Regions from separate parts of the Streptomyces sp. NPDC048288 genome, predicted to be linked through region 1. Evidence: riboswitches for the same ligand, from Rfam matches in the RefSeq annotation. Region 1 holds a riboswitch; each other region holds the start of a gene.
What was found. Region 1 has a riboswitch for cyclic di-AMP ahead of ACGFZS_RS11225 (M23 family metallopeptidase). Riboswitches for the same ligand answer to the same signal wherever they lie in the genome.
Positions count from the first base shown of each region.

Region 2: linked by a shared signal. The riboswitch ahead of ACGFZS_RS17950 (NlpC/P60 family protein) and the one ahead of ACGFZS_RS11225 (M23 family metallopeptidase) in region 1 are both predicted to bind cyclic di-AMP.
Region 3: linked by a shared signal. The riboswitch ahead of ACGFZS_RS26415 (peptidoglycan DD-metalloendopeptidase family protein) and the one ahead of ACGFZS_RS11225 (M23 family metallopeptidase) in region 1 are both predicted to bind cyclic di-AMP.
Region 4: linked by a shared signal. The riboswitch ahead of ACGFZS_RS13405 (NlpC/P60 family protein) and the one ahead of ACGFZS_RS11225 (M23 family metallopeptidase) in region 1 are both predicted to bind cyclic di-AMP.

Region 1 is NZ_JBICZD010000002.1:1,056,906-1,060,974, forward strand. Features, by position in the region: gene ACGFZS_RS11215 (dihydrofolate reductase family protein) at 1-503, shown strand, start outside; tRNA gene ACGFZS_RS11220 (tRNA-Met) at 594-667, shown strand; cyclic di-AMP (ydaO/yuaA leader) riboswitch at 976-1,135, shown strand; gene ACGFZS_RS11225 (M23 family metallopeptidase) at 1,143-2,183, shown strand; gene ACGFZS_RS11230 (aldo/keto reductase) at 2,450-3,394, shown strand; gene ACGFZS_RS11235 (PrsW family intramembrane metalloprotease) at 3,458-4,069, opposite strand, start outside.
Region 2 is NZ_JBICZD010000004.1:562,184-566,252, forward strand. Features, by position in the region: gene ACGFZS_RS17950 (NlpC/P60 family protein) at 1-1,800, opposite strand, end outside; cyclic di-AMP (ydaO/yuaA leader) riboswitch at 1,809-1,982, opposite strand; gene ACGFZS_RS17955 (PP2C family protein-serine/threonine phosphatase) at 2,150-3,379, opposite strand; gene ACGFZS_RS17960 (DUF1996 domain-containing protein) at 3,691-4,069, shown strand, end outside.
Region 3 is NZ_JBICZD010000007.1:342,992-347,060, reverse strand. Features, by position in the region: gene ACGFZS_RS26425 (SGNH/GDSL hydrolase family protein) at 1-615, opposite strand, end outside; gene ACGFZS_RS26420 (DUF6250 domain-containing protein) at 761-1,486, opposite strand; gene ACGFZS_RS26415 (peptidoglycan DD-metalloendopeptidase family protein) at 1,708-2,655, opposite strand; cyclic di-AMP (ydaO/yuaA leader) riboswitch at 2,661-2,821, opposite strand; gene ACGFZS_RS26410 (alpha-galactosidase) at 3,140-4,069, opposite strand, start outside.
Region 4 is NZ_JBICZD010000003.1:468,952-473,020, reverse strand. Features, by position in the region: gene ACGFZS_RS13415 (hypothetical protein) at 1-21, shown strand, start outside; gene ACGFZS_RS13410 (tellurite resistance/C4-dicarboxylate transporter family protein) at 45-1,013, opposite strand; gene ACGFZS_RS13405 (NlpC/P60 family protein) at 1,187-2,341, opposite strand; cyclic di-AMP (ydaO/yuaA leader) riboswitch at 2,350-2,522, opposite strand; gene pcrA (DNA helicase PcrA) at 2,856-4,069, shown strand, end outside.

The sequences.
Region 1 (4,069 bases):
ACGTCGTCCTCATGCGCTACGAGCCCACCGCCCCCGGCGCGGACGCGTCGGTGTCCGCCGCGGACCGGGCGTGGCTGCGGCTCGCCTGCGAGCTGGCGGCCGAGTGCCCGCCGTCCCGGACCGCGTTCAGCGTCGGCGCGGTGGTCGTCGCGGCCGACGGCACGGAACTGGCCCGCGGCCACTCCCGGGAGGCCGGCGACCCGGTGGTGCACGCCGAGGAGGCGGCCCTGGCCAAGATCCCCCCGGCCGACCCCCGCCTGCCCACGGCCACCGTCTACACCAGCCTCGAACCCTGCACCCACCGCGCCTCCCGCCCGCACCCCTGCGCCGAGCTGATCCTCCGGGCCGGGGTGCGGCGGGTGCTGACCGCGTGGCGCGAGCCGGACACGTTCGTGACCGCGGCCGACGGGACGGGGATGCTGCGGGAGGCGGGGGTGCGGGTGCTGGTACTGCCGGAGTACGAGAGCGCGGCGAAGGCACCGAACGGGCATCTGCCGGGCTGAGCGGAGGTGTGGAGCCGAGGCCCCGCGGACCCCACCGGTTTTAACCCGTGTGACTCCCGTGCTTCTGATGGCGTATGCTGGTTTCACCGACGCGGGGTGGAGCAGCTCGGTAGCTCGCTGGGCTCATAACCCAGAGGTCGCAGGTTCAAATCCTGTCCCCGCTACTGATGACTCAGGGCCGGAATCCAAGAACAAGGATTCCGGCCCTGAGTCATGTCCGGGCCCGTCGCAGGTGACACAGGGTGGCCGGACGACCGCCCTGCGCATAACGTCTGAGTCACCATCAAAACGTGTGTGACTCCTGTGTTGAGCAGGAGGCCTGGTCAACTCGACCGTTTTTGACCTGTCGTGGCTGGTAAGTCCATGCTTTGAAAGCTTAATGATCAAGGAGAACAGCTTGGAATCTGACAGCCGGGTCTATTAACGTTCGATAACGCAGCGCGGTCGTCCCAGCCGTCACCCGCGACGGCTCCGCGCGCACGCGCCGAATCCCGCAAGGGAACCGGGGAACCACCACCTTGGGGTGAATCGCACGGCTGCCGCCGGTAGGAATCGGCCGGTATACGCGCGTAGGAGACCTTCCCGCTCCGAACCCGTCAGCTAACCCGGTAGGCGACGGAAGGAAAGGAGTGCGCCCGCGTGGCGTCCAACCGGCCTGCTCCGACAGCCCCGTTCGTGCCCAGCCAGCGTCAACCCGACACCTTCGGCTACGGCAGCTACCGCACCGACGAGGGCCCCTGGGAGGAGTGGAACCCCACCGAGGATTCCCTCGCCCAGACACGCGGCCGGCACCGCGTCGCCAAGCAGAAGGGCGGCGGACTCGCCCGCAGCTCCACGGTGCTCGGCGTCGGCGTCATCGCCGCCGTCGGCGCGGGCGGCATGGCCAGCGCCAACACCGGCAAGCCGCCGGTCTCCATCTCGCTGCCCGACCTGCCGTCGTCCGTCGACTCCCTGCTAGGCGAGGGCGGCGGCCACCAGGCCACCCAGACCGCGCTCAGCAGCGTCACCACCGCGACGACCGCCACCGACGCGGACTCCTCCTCGTCCGACGCCGGCGAGGCGCTGCGCAGCCGGATCATCGCCCAGGCCGAGCAGCAGCAGAACCAGCTCGACACCAAGGCCAGCGCCAAGGCCGTGGCCGCCGCCGACAAGGCGGTCTACGACGCCGAGGCCAAGGCGGTGAAGGCGGCGGCCGCCAAGGCCGCCGACGCCAAGGAGCAGGCCGAGGCCGACGCCAAGGCGAAGGCCGAGAAGGAGCGCCTCGCCGCGCTGGCCAAGCAGTACACGCTGCCGGTCGTCTCGTACACGATCACCGGCACCTTCGGCCAGGCCGGCTCCATGTGGTCCTCCGGCTACCACACCGGGCTCGACTTCGCCGCGCCCACCGGCACGCTCATCAAGGCCGTCCACGGCGGCACGGTCACCGAGGCGGGCTGGGCCGGCTCCTACGGCTACCGCACGATCCTGACCCTGGACGACGGCACCGAGCTGTGGTTCTGCCACCAGTCGTCGATCAGCGTCTCCGTCGGCCAGAAGGTCGCCACCGGCGATGTCATCGGCCGCGTGGGCGCCACCGGCAACGTCACCGGCCCGCACCTCCACCTGGAGGTCCACCCCGGCGGCCAGGCCACCGGCATCGACCCCATGACCTGGCTGCGCGGCAAGGGCCTCAACCCGTAACGGGTCACCCCCCCCCGACGAACCACAAACCACGAACCACGAACCCCGGGATCCCCGGCGGCCCCGACGACAACCCCCCGGCGTCCGGGCCGCCGGTCCGGTGTCTCCGGCCGGACATCCGTGCGGTGTTTCCGGCCGGACAGCCGTCCGATGTTCCCGGCGGGGCGCCCGTGCGATGTTCCCTGCGGGACGCCCGTGCGCCTGTTTACGAAACCTTCGTACTGCGCCGGGATGGCCTGCCGGGGCGGCCCGCGTTGATACAGAGCATGACTGCTCTTCGCGAACTCGGCTCCTCCGACCTCGAGGTCTTCCCGCTCGCCCTCGGTGGCAACGTCTTCGGCTGGACCGCCGACGAGGCCGCCTCCTTCGCCGTCCTGGACGCCTACGCGGCCGCCGGCGGCAACTTCGTGGACACCGCCGACTCCTACACGGCCTGGATCGAGGGCAACCAGGGCGGCGAGTCCGAGACGATCATCGGCAAGTGGGTCACGGCGCGCGGCAACCGCGACGACATCGTCATCGCGACGAAGGTCAGCCAGCACCCCGAGTACCCCGGCCTGTCCGCCGCCAACATCAAGGCCGCCGCCGACGCCTCCCTGCGCCGCCTCGGCACCGACCACATCGACCTCTACTACACGCACTTCGACAAGCCGGAGATCCCGGTCGAGGAGATCATCGGCGCGCTCGACGAGCTGGTGCGGGCGGGCAAGGTCCGGCACATCGCCGCGTCCAACATCACGCCGGAGCGCCTCCAGGAGTCCCTGGACCTCTCCGACCGCGAGGGCCTCGCCCGGTACGTCGCCCTCCAGCCCCACTACAACCTGGTCTCCCGCGACACCTACGAGGGCCCCCTCCAGGACCTGGCCTCCCGCACCGGCCTCGCCGCGGTCCCGTACTTCTCCCTGGCCGCCGGTTTCCTCACCGGCAAGTACCGTCCCGGCACGACGGTCGACAGCGCCCGCGCGGGCCGCGCCGCCCAGTACCTGGAGTCCGAGCGCGGCCGGCGGGTCCTCGCCGCCCTGGACGAGATCGCCGAGACCCACTCGGCCCCCGTCCCCACCGTCGCCCTCGCCTGGCTGGCGGCCCAGCCCACCGTCGCGGCCCCGATCGCCTCGGCCCGCACCCTGGACCAGCTCCCGGCCCTGCTGGGCGTGGCGGACCTGCACCTCACGGACGAGGAGGTCACCAGGCTGACGGCGGCCTCGGCCTGACGGCAGCCTCACGGGCACCGTGGCGGTGGATTCTTGCGGTGCCCACCGGCCGTACCGGCCGTACTACGTCTGGTAAGGGTTGTACGAGGGGTACGGCACCGCCGTCCCGTACCACCCCGGGCCCCCGTAGGCCGGCGCCGGATAGCCGGCGTACCCCGGCCATCCGCTCGGCGCCGCCGTCCGGGCCGCGTACTCCAGGGCCGGGCGGACCAGCTCCCGCCGGTTCCACAGCTCGGCCAGCAGCTCCCGCTCGCGGACCACGAAGTCGGCCCCGGCCCGCCCCCGTTGCCCCCGGCGCCGCAGCAGCGCCAGGGTCGTCGCGTACGCCTCGTACTCGGCGACCGCCCGCCCCGTCGGCTTGCCGAAGTGGTAGGCGGCGTACTCCCGGGCCATCTGACGCGCCCGCATCGACCCGAGGACGAACGGCTCGGCCGCCCCCAGCCACCCCGCGTACACATACGCCGGCAGCTCCTCGCGCACGGTCCGCAGCTCCCGCTGCCGGGTCCAGACGGCCAGCCAGGTCAGCAGCCCGAACATCGGCACCATGAACATGCCGTACACGGCGAAGAACCCGAACTGCCCGAACGTCGAGGACCCGTTCCAGAACGCGTGCATGCTCATCGCGCACAGCAGCCCGGCGACCGGCACCAGGGTGCGCCGCGTCCGCTGCCGGTC
Region 2 (4,069 bases), on a different contig from region 1:
GGCCGGGTAGCCGGGGTCGGCGGCGACCGGGTAGCCGAGGTCGGCGGCGACCGTGTAACCGAGGTCGGCCGCGACCGGGGGCGCGCTCGCGTAGGCGGCGGTCGCGTTCGGCGCCATGGCCTGGTAGGTCCCGGCGTCCATCGGAGCCGCCATGGGCGCGACGGGGGCCGCAGCGGCGTACGCGGCGGCCGGCTCCGACGGGCCCGCGCCCGGGTAGGCACCCGCGTCGGGCGACGTCGGCATCGGGAACGAGCCCGTGGCGCCCGGGGTCATGATCCGGAAGGAACCGCTGTCCCCCGGTGACGGGGTCGGGACACCGCCCATGTCCATGGGCCCGGCGGCCGGGTAGGAACCCGTACCGCCCGGGGTCATGACCCGGGAGCCGCTGGTGTCCATCTGAGGCATGGCCTGGGTGGCGGGGGCGCTGCCCGGGCTCATGACGCGGGAGGCGGCGGCGTCCATCGGGGGCATCTGCTGGGGCGTGCCCGCACCGCCCGGGCTCATGACACGCGCGGCGCCCATGTCCACCGGAGGCATGACCTGCGTCGCGGGGGCACTGCCCGGGCTCATCACCCGGGAGGCGCCGAGGTCCATCGGGGGCATCTGCTGGGGCGCGCCGGCACTGCCCGGGCTCATGACGCGGGAGGCGCCCGTGTCCACCGTGGGCATGACCTGCGTCGCGGGGGCGCTACCCGGGCTCATCACGCGCGAGGCGGCGGCGTCCATCGGGGGCATGGCCTGGGGCGCGCCCGCACCGCCCGGGCTCATGACGCGCGAGGCGCCCATGTCCACGGGGGGCATGACCTGGGTCGCGGGGGCGCTGCCCGGGCTCATCACGCGGGAGGCGGCGGCGTCCATCGGGGGCATCGGCTGGGGCGTGCCCGCACCGCCGGGGGCCATGCCGCGGGACGCGCCGGCGCCGGCCGGGTTCCTGCGCTGGGGGGTGCCGGCGCTGGGGGACATGATGCGGAAGGTGCCGGTGTCCGAGGGGGACACGACGGGGATGGTGCCGGTGTCCGACGGGGTCGGCGCCGGGAGCCTGCCCGGGCCGGCGGGCGCGCCGGACCCGAAGGAGCCGCTGTCGGTGCGCTGGGCCGGGATGCCCATGGCGGGGGCCGCCCACTGCTGCTGCGCCGGGGCCTGGGGCGCGGAGACGCCCCACGAGATCTGCTGCTGCGCGATCTGCTGCCGCGCGGCGGGGGCCGCTTCGAGCGCCGCCACCGCACGCTGTCCGGTGCGCTGGGACAGCAGCTCACGGGCCTTGGCGATCTTGAGCTGGTTCCTGGTCTTGGAGGTGCCCGGCGCGGCCCGCTGCGGCGCGGCGGCGGACAGGGCCTTGGGCGGGCTCGACGGCCCGGCGGGCAGCGCGGCGGCGGGCCCGGCCGTCAGCTCCAGCTTCGGGCGCGCCGGCAGCTCGCGGACGACCTCGATCTCGGTCTGCCCCGACGGTCCCGCGGTCAGCTCCAGCCGGGACGGACCGGAGCCCTCCAGCTGGCCGAGCAGGTCGGCGGCCATGGAGCTGACGGGCCGGCGCGGGCCGGGCCGGCCGGGCATGCGGTCGGAGGGCAGCGCGGCGGGGACACTCGGCCCCAGCCTCGAACGCGCGCCGTCGAACCACTCCCGCGCGATGTTGTCCAGCCCCGGATCGTCACGGCGGGGCCGCTTGAACAGCGGGACACCGCGTGAGCGCGAGCCTCCGCTCATCGCACGGGTGGCGTTGTAGTTCCCGGTGGCGTTCTCGGCCTGGTCGTAGAGGTTGTTGATCCGCTGTCGAACCTCGTCACGGCTCTCGGACGCCATGGGGGTCGTGCTCCTTCCGTACTCCGCCTACCGGGTTAGCTGTCGGGTTCGGGCGTCGAATCCGGAAGGTATGCCCTACGGCCCTTGCCCTTGTGGGCAGTTGGCCGATTCACCCCAGTGATCGGTTGGGTCCCCGGCTCCGGATCGCCCCACGAGGGCACCGGACTCGGCGGAGGCCGCGCGGCCCGACGGGATTCGCCGGGGGGAGCCGAGCGGCTTACCCGTCAACTTAGCCAACTTGTGTCACTCGTGTGAAGGTTGACGTGCGTAATGTCCGATACGTATTTGTGATGTTCGTCGTACTGTTCGGTATGGGGCTGCGCGGGGCGGCATTTCGCGCATCCGCAGATCACAGTCGTACGACGACCAGGGCGGTGTCGTCGGTCGCGCCCTCCGGCGGCAGCAGCTCCCAGAGGACGGCATCGGCGAGATTTTCCGGGTCCAACTCGCGGTGTGCGGCGAGGGATCGGGTGAGCCGGGCGAGCCCGGTGTCGATGTCCTCGCGGCGGCGCTCGATGAGTCCGTCGGTATAGAGGACAAGGGTGGCGCCGTCCTCGAACGCGGTGACGGCCTGCGGGCGCGGTCGCGGATCGGGGCGGGCGTCGAGCGGGGGATCGGTGGCCCGGTCGAGGAGTTCCACCCGTCCGCCGGGGTGCAGCAGGGCGGGCGGCGGATGCCCGGCGCTGCTGTAGGTGACCGTGTGGCGGGCGAAGTCGACGAACGCCGTCACGGCGGTGGCCGACTCGGCACCGTCGATCACATGCGCGTACCGCCCCAGCACGCCGAGCGCCTGCGCCGGGCCTTCGGCCACCCGGGAGACCGCGCTGAGCGCACTGCGCAACTGCCCCATGACACAGGCCGCTTCGAGCCCGTGCCCGACCACGTCGCCGACCGAGACGCCGATGCGGTCGCCGCTGACCAGGTCGACCAGGTCGTACCAGTCGCCGCACACGTGCAGCGACCCGGTGGCCGGCCGGTAGCGCACCGCCGCCCGGTGGTGCTCCAGCTGCCGGGGCGCGGGCAGCATCGCCTCCTGCAGGGCGACCGCCACCTCGCGCTCCCGGGCGTGCGCCTGCCGCAGCCGTTCGTTGATCTCCTGCAGTTCGCCCGCGCGCCGGTACAGCTCGGCCTCCAGGACCTGGGTCCGGCCGTCGCCGACGGTCCGGCGCGCCCGGATCAGCTCGGTGACCTCCTCGACCCGGTGCACCAGCAGCACGACCTTCCCGTCCGGGCCGAGGACCGGCACGTTCACCGGGCTCCAGTAGCGCTGCTCCCAGTGCCCGGGCCGGTCGGGGAGCTCCACGTCGTACCGCTGCAGGGCCATGGTGTCCCGCTCGCCGGTGGCCAGCACCCGCAGCAGTGAGGTCTCCAGGTTGCGCATGCCGGTCGCGGTGCTGTCGTTCGGGTTGTCCGGGAACACGTCGAAGAGGTACCGGCCGATCATGTCCTCGCGCTTGCGCCCGGCCATGCGCAGGAACTCCTCGTTGGCGTCCGCGTACACCAACTCGGGGGTCAACAGGGCCACCATCCCGGGCAGTGTCTGGAACACCGCCGCGTAGTCGATCTCCGCCGCACTCATGACAGGGTCACCTCCCCGCCGTTTTCGCACCAGTTTCCCATGAAATATAAAAATCGCGCGGCGCGATCCGGACTCCTGGTGAATACCCTCTGCGGTCAGTCGGTCACTCCATGATGATGCTTCCTGTGAGGTCACCGTGAATTTCTGAGGCCGTTGAACACGGCGGCGCCGCGGTCCGTATGAAGCCGGGGATTTCCATGCCCGGCCGCCCACGACCACGCAGGGGTACGACCGTGAGTACGACCTTGAGACGCAACAGGCGCAGACGACCGACCGGTGCACGACGCGCGACCTTCGCAGCGGTCGCGCTGATGCTCGGCGGGGGAGGGCTGGTCGCGGTGAACGTCTACGCGTCGGCCACCGAGGGCGGCTCGGACCAGCAGCCCTGGCAGGGCCAGGTGTTCTCCGCGCCCACGGTCTACTGCCCCGACGTCGGCAGCGAGTTGACGGCGGTGCCCGACGGGGCCCGGTCCGACGTCGACCGTGAACTCGCCGAGCTGGACCAGCAGATCGCGGCCGCCTACCAGCAACTCAAGGAATCCGCCGCGGCGATCGAGCAGAACCCCGGCCTCGCCGACCAGACGATCATGAATCCGCTGAAGGAGAAGCGGTCCGGGACGCTCGGCCGGATCGCCGACGCCATCGGCCGCGAGGGCGACCGCCCCCAGGGCCTCGACGACCTCGCCGCCT
Region 3 (4,069 bases), on a different contig from region 1:
CAGCGGAGGCCACGGCTGGTCCGGGTCGGCCGGCACCTCGACGCCGAGCACCTGGCCGGCGCGGAGCGCCACCCGCGTGTGGCCTTCGGGGGACAGGTGCAGCCGGTCGCCGTCCCAGGCCCGCCGGTCCTGCACGGTCTTGAGGGACCACAGGTCGAGGACCGGGCAGCCGTACCGGTCGGCGATGGCCCGGACATGTCCGTTGTACGTGGCGATCTTGCCGCGCAGATGCTTGAGGACGGGCACGCCCCGGGTGTCGAATCCGGTGGTCACGAGCACCGTGCCGATGGCCTCGGTCAGTTGGGCCACGGCCCGCTCGAACCGCTCGGCCACCTCGTCGGGGTCGGTGCCGGGACGGATGATGTCGTTGCCGCCCGCGCAGAAGGAGACCAGGTCCGGGGCGAGTTCCAGGGCCTGCGGCACCTGGTCCGCCACGATCTGGTCGAGCAGTTTGCCGCGCACGGCGAGGTTGGTGTAATCGAAGTCGCCTTCGGGCTGCCGGTCCGACAGCAGTACCGCGAACCGGTCGGCCCAGCCGACGAACGCCCCGTCGGGGCCGGGGTCGCCCACGCCCTCGGTGAAGCTGTCCCCCACCGCCACGTACGACCCGATCACTGATGCAATGTCACTCTTCGAATCGTCTGCCACATCGGACCATGATTCCCCTTGAGGTGTGACCTACGCGACCGTAATAAGGGGTTGACGATCGGTGAGATAAGACACTCTTAAATACTTCGCCAAGCCTGGAATAAGGCCCCCATCAGGGACGTTGACGGGTTGATCGCCAGACCCGGAAGTCACTGATACGGAAGTGGCTCCATGTGGTCCGAAACGCGAAGTGCCCACCCGTGTAAGGCTCCGGGTCGGTGTAGTCGAACACCGGCCGGCCGTTGTTCCACCACTGCACGGTCGAGCCGTCGGAGACGATCCGGACGCGGTTCGGTTCGTTCGCTACGAGCAGCGGCTCGGTGTAGTCGTAGATCAGCGGCCGGACGCCGGGTTCGCCGACGTAACGGCGCAGCCGGGTGGTGGTGTTGTAGTTGGCGCCGAAGCCTGCGTAGTAGGTCGTGAGGTAGTCGTACTCGGCGAGGGCGCCGCCGCGCGGGGTGGCGAACAGGTCGTCCGGGGAGCGGACGTCGGTGGCGTTCCAGAAGTTGTTGAGGTCCGACACCCGGTCGTCGGGACCGCCCGCCGAGACCGGGATCGCGGTGTACTCCAGGACGTACGGCCCTTCGAACCGGCGCCGGAACCAGACGGTCGCGCCGGCGGGCACGTCGACCTCCAGGATCCCGTGCGACGCGGTAACCGAACCGCCCTGTTCCAGTTCGACGAACCACTGGCCGAGGCCGTGGCGGAAGTCGTCGTGGGCGAGCAGCCGGCGGTGCCGGGGCGCGGCGCTCGCGGGCGCGGCGGGAGCGAGGGCCGCGAGGGCGGCTCCGACGGTTCCGGCGGCCAGGGCTCCGAAGGCGCGGCGGGTGGTCGTCATGCGCGGGATTCCTTCCGGCGGGGCGACAGTGACAGTGACATGACAGCGCAGGAGGCGGACATGGAAAGCGCTTGCATGCAACGGGATCACTCTGCCGCCGCACCGCCTTCGTTGTCGATGCCCTGAACACTCCCGCCACGAGAACGCAACGTGCCGAAGGCCGGACCCGGGGATCGGGGGTCCGGCCTTCGGAGTGTGCGGCAGGGCGGCGGGGCGTCGGATCAGCCGACGGCGAGACCCTTGGAGCGGAGGTAGGCGACCGGGTCCACGTCCGAGCCGTAGTCGGGGGTGGTGCGGATCTCGAAGTGCAGGTGCGGGCCGGTCACGTTGCCGGTCGCGCCGGAGAGGCCGACCTGCTGGCCCGCGGTCACGGTCTGGCCGACCGAGACGGAGAGGGCGGAGAGGTGGCCGTACTGCGCGTAGTAGCCGTCGGCGAGCCGGATGACGACCTGGTTGCCGTAGGAGCCGCCCCAGCCGGCCGTGACGACCGTGCCGGCGCCGACGGCCTTGACCGGGGTACCGGTCGGGACGACGAAGTCGACGCCCGTGTGGTAACCGCTGGACCACATGCCGCCGGCCACGTGGTAGCCGGTGCCGACGGTGGCACCGACGACCGGGAGGCTGAAGCCGGAGGCGTTCGCCGCGGAGGCGTCCGCGGAGGACGACGAAGAGGACGAAGGGGATGAAGAAGACGGCGCGGGCGACGAGGAGTCGGAGGCCCGCGCCTCGGACCGGTAGCCGGAGTCCGTGGTGTCGTCCGTCGTCGTGGCGCGGCGGCCGTCGAGCGTGAGCTTGAGACCCGGGTGGATCAGCGAGGGGTTGTCGCCGACGGCCTGCCGGTTGTCGGCGTAGAGCCGGTGCCAGCCGCCGCTGACGTTCTGGTCACGCGCGATCTTCGAGAGATAATCGCCGGGGACCACCGTGTAGGTGCGGTGCGCGGAATGCGCGGCGGCGGACTTCCGTACGGCCGCCGTCTTCTTCATTGCCGACTTCTGGACGCCCGGCAGCGACTGCGCGGCCTTTTCGGGAACGGACTGCGCGGTGGCCGCGTGGGCGCCGGCGGCCCCCATGAGCGGCAGCGCCAGCGCGGCGCCGCCGGTTCCGGCGACGGCCATCGAGCGGGTGAATCGCTGGGCCTTGGGACGGCGGTGCTTACCCTTCGCGGGCATGGCGCGTTTCCTCTCCGGCGCCTGCGGGGTGAGCTGTCGGGTTCGGGCTGGAGCTGCCCGGCCACACGGGAACGCGTGACTACACCCCTAGCCGTCCCGGGAACCGGAACAGGCGGTCATACCTGGTGGGTCCCCCGCTCCTGCCGGGCACGGGTGAGTGTGTGTGGGGACTCCGGACGGCGGCAGGATTCGGCGTTCCGTCCGGATGCGTGGCGAACGTAAGCGAGCAGGACGCACCCGGACAAGCGACTGGTTCCCTCTGTCCGAGTTTCGCTTGATCCGTTACGGGACATCACGGTCACCCTCCGTGAATTCCATCGGCCCGCGTTTATCAATTCCTCAGCGAAAGCCGAGAATTACGTGAACATGACGCGCGACGGACGGTCACGAATATGACGCTCCTCACGCACTCGCCCATCACTCCCCTTTATTCCAGAGCGAGTTGGAATGAAGGGGAGCGAAGACGCCAATTCGGACAGAAGACTCAGATGCGTCGCAGCCGGAGAACCGTCGCATCCAGGTCGCCCTTCAGGCCGGTGCGCAGACCGTGGTGCAACAGAACGGCACCCCGGTGCACTTCGCCCGTTTCGCGGCATTCGTACGACGCGGTCGGGTCGAGCCCCCGCAGCCGCAGCGCCGGCGCCGGCTCGCCGTAGCTCTGCGCCTGGAGCCAGGCGAGGACGACCGTCTCGTCGCCGAGGGTGTACTGCACGGCGCTGAGCCCGCCGGTCGGCGGCCGCAGCCGGAACTGGTCGCCGCGCTGCACCAGCGGCCGGATCTCCTTGTAGAGCTCCACCCAGCGGCCGGCCTCGGCGAGCTCCTCCTCGGTCCACTGCGAGAGGTCGCCGCCGACGCCGAGCGCACCGGCCATGGAGCTGACGAACCGGAAACGCAGCGAGCTGACCCGGCCGTTGAGCTGGTGGTTCGGGCTGTCGGTGACCCAGGCGGACATCACCCGCGCGGGGTGGATCTGGCTGAAGCCGTGCTGGATGGCGAGCCGGTCCAGCGGGTCGGTGTTGTCGGAGGTCCACACCTCGTCGGTACGGCTCATGATGCCGAGGTCGATCCGGCCGCCACCGCCGGAGCAGGACTCGATGGCGACGTTCGGGTGGGCCGCGCGGATCCGGTCGAGCAGGGCGTACAGCCCGCGCACGTGGTCGACCCACAGACGCTGCGGGTAGGGCTCGCCGGGCCAGCCCGCGTCGGTGAAGCAGCGGTTGAAGTCCCACTTGACGTAGTCGATCGAGGCGCTGGACAGCAGGGTGTCGAGCTGCTGCCAGAGGTACTCCTGGACGTCCTCGCGGGCGAGGTTGAGGACGAGCTGGTTGCGCAGCTCCGTCCGCTTCCGCCCCTGCTGGTACTGGACCCAGTCGGGGTGGGCGCGGTACAGGTCGCTGTCCGCGTTGACCATCTC
Region 4 (4,069 bases), on a different contig from region 1:
ATCGCCGTGCTGTGGACCTGATCGCCGCGCTGGGGTCCTGACGGTCAGGAGACCTTCCCGAGGGCGGCGCGCCCGGCCGCCGCCGCCCCGGCCGCCACCGTCAGCCAGGCCGCCACCGCGACCCAGACCAGCACCTGCCCCGGCCCCTTCAGCCACGGGATGTCGAGAGCGGCCTCGGTGGACAGCGTCGCCACTGCCGTCATCCCCATCGGGAACACCGTCGCCCAGCGGCGCACGTCGTAACGCGGCCGGGGCCGTACCGCCTCCGCGACCAGCAGGACGGCGTACCAGGCGAGGTCCAGGACCAGCAGCGCCACCGTCACCGTGCGCAGCACGCCCCGGTCGTCGTCGTTCCACAGGTACAGCCGGGCGCTGTCGGCGGCCAGCAGCTTCGCCCCGGCCAGCGCGGAGATCGCGAGCGCCCCGCCCGCGATCCACTGGTCGCCGGGCCCCTCCAGGACCTGCCGCCGGTCGAAGCGGGCCAGGGCGAACCCGTACAGCACCAGCCCCAGCCAGAACAGCACCAGCGCGGCGTGCGCGAGCCAGGCCGCCGTCAGGGCCGCCGCCAGCGTCGCGGCCAGGACGGCCAGCCCCTGCGTGGCCACACAGTCCAGGAACACCGCACCGGGCATGCGCCGCGTCCAGTGCCGTACGACGAGGATCAGCAGCGGCGGCCACAGCACCGCCGACAGCGCCAGCAGGGCCTCGGCGAGGGTCTGCCGGCCGAGCGCCGAGAACCGCGTCCCCAGCACCGTCGTGGCCGCCACCGCGGTGAGCGCGCCCGGCGTCCGCGCGTCCGTCAGCCACCGCCCGCGGTCCAGCAGCAGGCGCGCGACGAAGTCCACGGCCAGCCCCGCCCACGCCACACACGCCAGCACCAGCGCGATCCGGGACAGGGTCTCGGCCCCCGTGAGATGCAGACCGACCGACACGATGCCGGTGGCCATCACGGCGGCCCCGGCCGCCGGCGGACGCTGCGCCCACCAGGCGCGGAAGGGGGAATTGCCCGACATGTCGCCGATGCTAAGGAGCATCACCCGCGGTGTGGCCGGGGCACGCGCGCGAGGAGTGCGAAAACCGCGCGGGCGCGGGACAGGGGAGTGGGCGCGGGGCGCCCGAGGCTCGGCGACGTGCGCCCCCGGCCCGGCCCGCCCCGGCCCCGGTCCCGCCCCCTGTCCCCGTCAGCTCAAGCCGGTCGCACCACGCTGTGGATGATCGACTCGCCGCCGTAGTAGATCGACTCCTCCCGGACGTACGCGCCGGGCTTCGGGGCGTGGATCATCATGCCGTTGCCGATGTAGATGCCGACGTGGCTGACGTCGTCGTAGAAGAAGACCAGGTCGCCGGGCTGGGCGTCGGCGAGGGAGACGGTGGTGCCGGCGTTCACCTGGTCGTAGGTGGTGCGCGGCAGGGAGACGCCCGCGGCCTTCCAGGCGGCCTGCGAGAGCCCGGAGCAGTCGTAGGAGCCGGGGCCGGTCGCTCCCCAGACGTACGGCTTGCCGATCTGCGCGCGGGCGAAGGCGATGGCCTTGGCGGCCTTCGTGGCGTAGGAGGAGTCGGAGGACGAGGAGCCGCTGGAGGACGACGTCGACGAGGAGGACGACGAGGTGTCCTGCTCGGCCGCGGCAGCGGCGGCCGCCTGCTGCTTCGCGAGCTCCGCGGCCTTGCGCGCCGCCGCCTCCTGCTTCTGCTTCTCGATCTGGGCCAGCCGCGCCTTCTCCTGCGCCGTCAGCTTGGAGAGCAGCTCCCGCGCGGAGGCCAGTTTCGTCTGGACGGTGGTCTTGGCGGTCTTGAGGTCGTCCTGCGTCTCGGTGAGCGTCTCGAGGCTCTTGGCGGCCTCCTGCCGCTTCTTCATGGTCGCGGACTGCTGGGTGGCGTAGTCGTCGACCGCGTCCTTCTGGCGCGAGGTCAGCCGGCTCATCAGCTGCGTCTGGTCGAAGTAGTCCTGCGGACTGTCCGCGAGCAGGAAGGTCGCCGTGTCGGGGGCGCTGGCGCCGGTCCGGTACTGGGCCGCGGCGAACGACCCCAGCTCCTCACGCGCCTTGTTCAGCCGGTCCGTGCGCTTGGCCACGTCGTCGAGCAGGGTGTCGACCTGCTTGCGCTGCGTACCGGTCTTCTCCTTGGCCGCGTTGTACTTCTCGGTCGCCGACTCGGCCTGCCGGTAGAGGTCGTCGACCTTCTTCTCCACCTCCTCCATGCTCGGCTTGCCGTCCGCGGAGGGCGCGGCGTTGGCCGTCTGCGAGAGCAGGGCGACGGAGGTGAGGGCGGCGGTGGCCAGGGCGGGGGTGCGTATGCCTGCTACGCGCGTTCCCGAGGGGCGGGACTTGCGGTGCGACGCCAACGGAGGCGACTCCTTCCATGTTCCGCCTACCGAGTTAGCTGTCGGGTTCGGGCGGGTGGTTCGGAAGGGTTGCCCTACGGTCCCTCCCCGGGAGGGGAGTTGGGACCGATTCACCCCAAGGTCGGTGTGGGTCCCCGGCTCCGGACGCGCGAGGGCGTCCCGGACTCGGCGGAGGCCGTACGGCCCGGCGACGTTCGCCGGTGGGTGTCGTACGGCCTGACCGGCACGCTAGCCAACTCGTGTGGCCCGTGTGAAGGTTGATGTGCGATATGCCCGATACATTTTCGTGACCTTGGCGTTCGGGCGAGTTCGGGCCGGGTGATTCAGGGTGTTGTGGGCGATTTGCCGGGTGTTCGATGCGGCGGCTTCCGGACCCGCGTGGTCGCCCTCGGCCGCTCGCAGCCGCGCGTGACGTGCGCCGACCGGCCGTGACGGAGGGAATCCGTGCGGTCACCCGGGCGAGTTTTCGGGGTGGCGGCCGGTTGTCAGTGGGGCGGCCTAGACTCGGAGAGCGATGAGCAGCCTCTTTGACGACAGCTTCCTGGCGAGCCTCCAGCCCCCGCGCGGCCACGAGGAGGAACCCCCGCCGCCGCCCGAGGACGAGCACGTACCGGAGCCGATTCCGGACGACCTGTTCGGCGGGAAGTTCGACGCGCCCCCGGACCGGGACGCCCACTACCGCGACGGCGCCCCCCGCCCCGCCCTGGACGCGGCGGCGCTCCTGGACGGACTGAACGACAACCAGCGGGCGGCGGTCGTGCACGCCGGCTCCCCGCTGCTCATCGTGGCCGGCGCCGGCTCCGGCAAGACGCGCGTGCTCACCCACCGCATCGCCCACCTCCTCGGCGAGCGCCATGTCCACCCGGGCCAGATCCTCGCGATCACCTTCACCAACAAGGCCGCGGGCGAGATGAAGGAGCGCGTCGAGCAGCTCGTCGGCCCGCGCGCGAACGCGATGTGGGTGATGACCTTCCACAGCGCCTGCGTGCGGATCCTGCGCAGGGAGAGCAAGAAGCTCGGCTTCACCTCCTCCTTCTCGATCTACGACGCGGCCGACTCCAAGCGGCTGATGGCCCTGGTCTGCCGCGACCTGGACCTCGACCCCAAGCGCTACCCGCCGAAGTCGTTCAGCGCCCAGGTCAGCAACCTGAAGAACGAGCTGGTCGACGAGGAGGACTTCGCCGCCCGCGCGAGCGACGGCTTCGAGAAGACCCTCGCCCAGGCCTACGCCCTCTACCAGTCGCGGCTGCGCGAGGCGAACGCCCTCGACTTCGACGACCTGATCATGACCACGGTCAACCTGCTGCGCGCCTTCCCGGACGTCGCCGAGCACTACCGCCGCCGCTTCCGGCACGTCCTGGTCGACGAGTACCAGGACACCAACCACGCCCAGTACGCCCTTGTGCGCGAGCTGGTCGGCACCGGTGCGCCCGAGGAGACCACCCCGCCCGCCGAGCACGACCTGCCCCCGGCGGAGCTCTGCGTCGTCGGCGACGCCGACCAGTCGATCTACGCCTTCCGGGGCGCGACGATCCGCAACATCCTCCAGTTCGAGGAGGACTACCCGAACGCGACGACGATCCTCCTGGAGCAGAACTACCGCTCCACGCAGACGATCCTCTCCGCCGCCAACGCGGTCATCGAGCGCAACGAGTCCCGCCGCCCCAAGAACCTGTGGACCAACGCGGGCGCGGGCGCGCAGATCACCGGCTACGTCGCCGACACCGA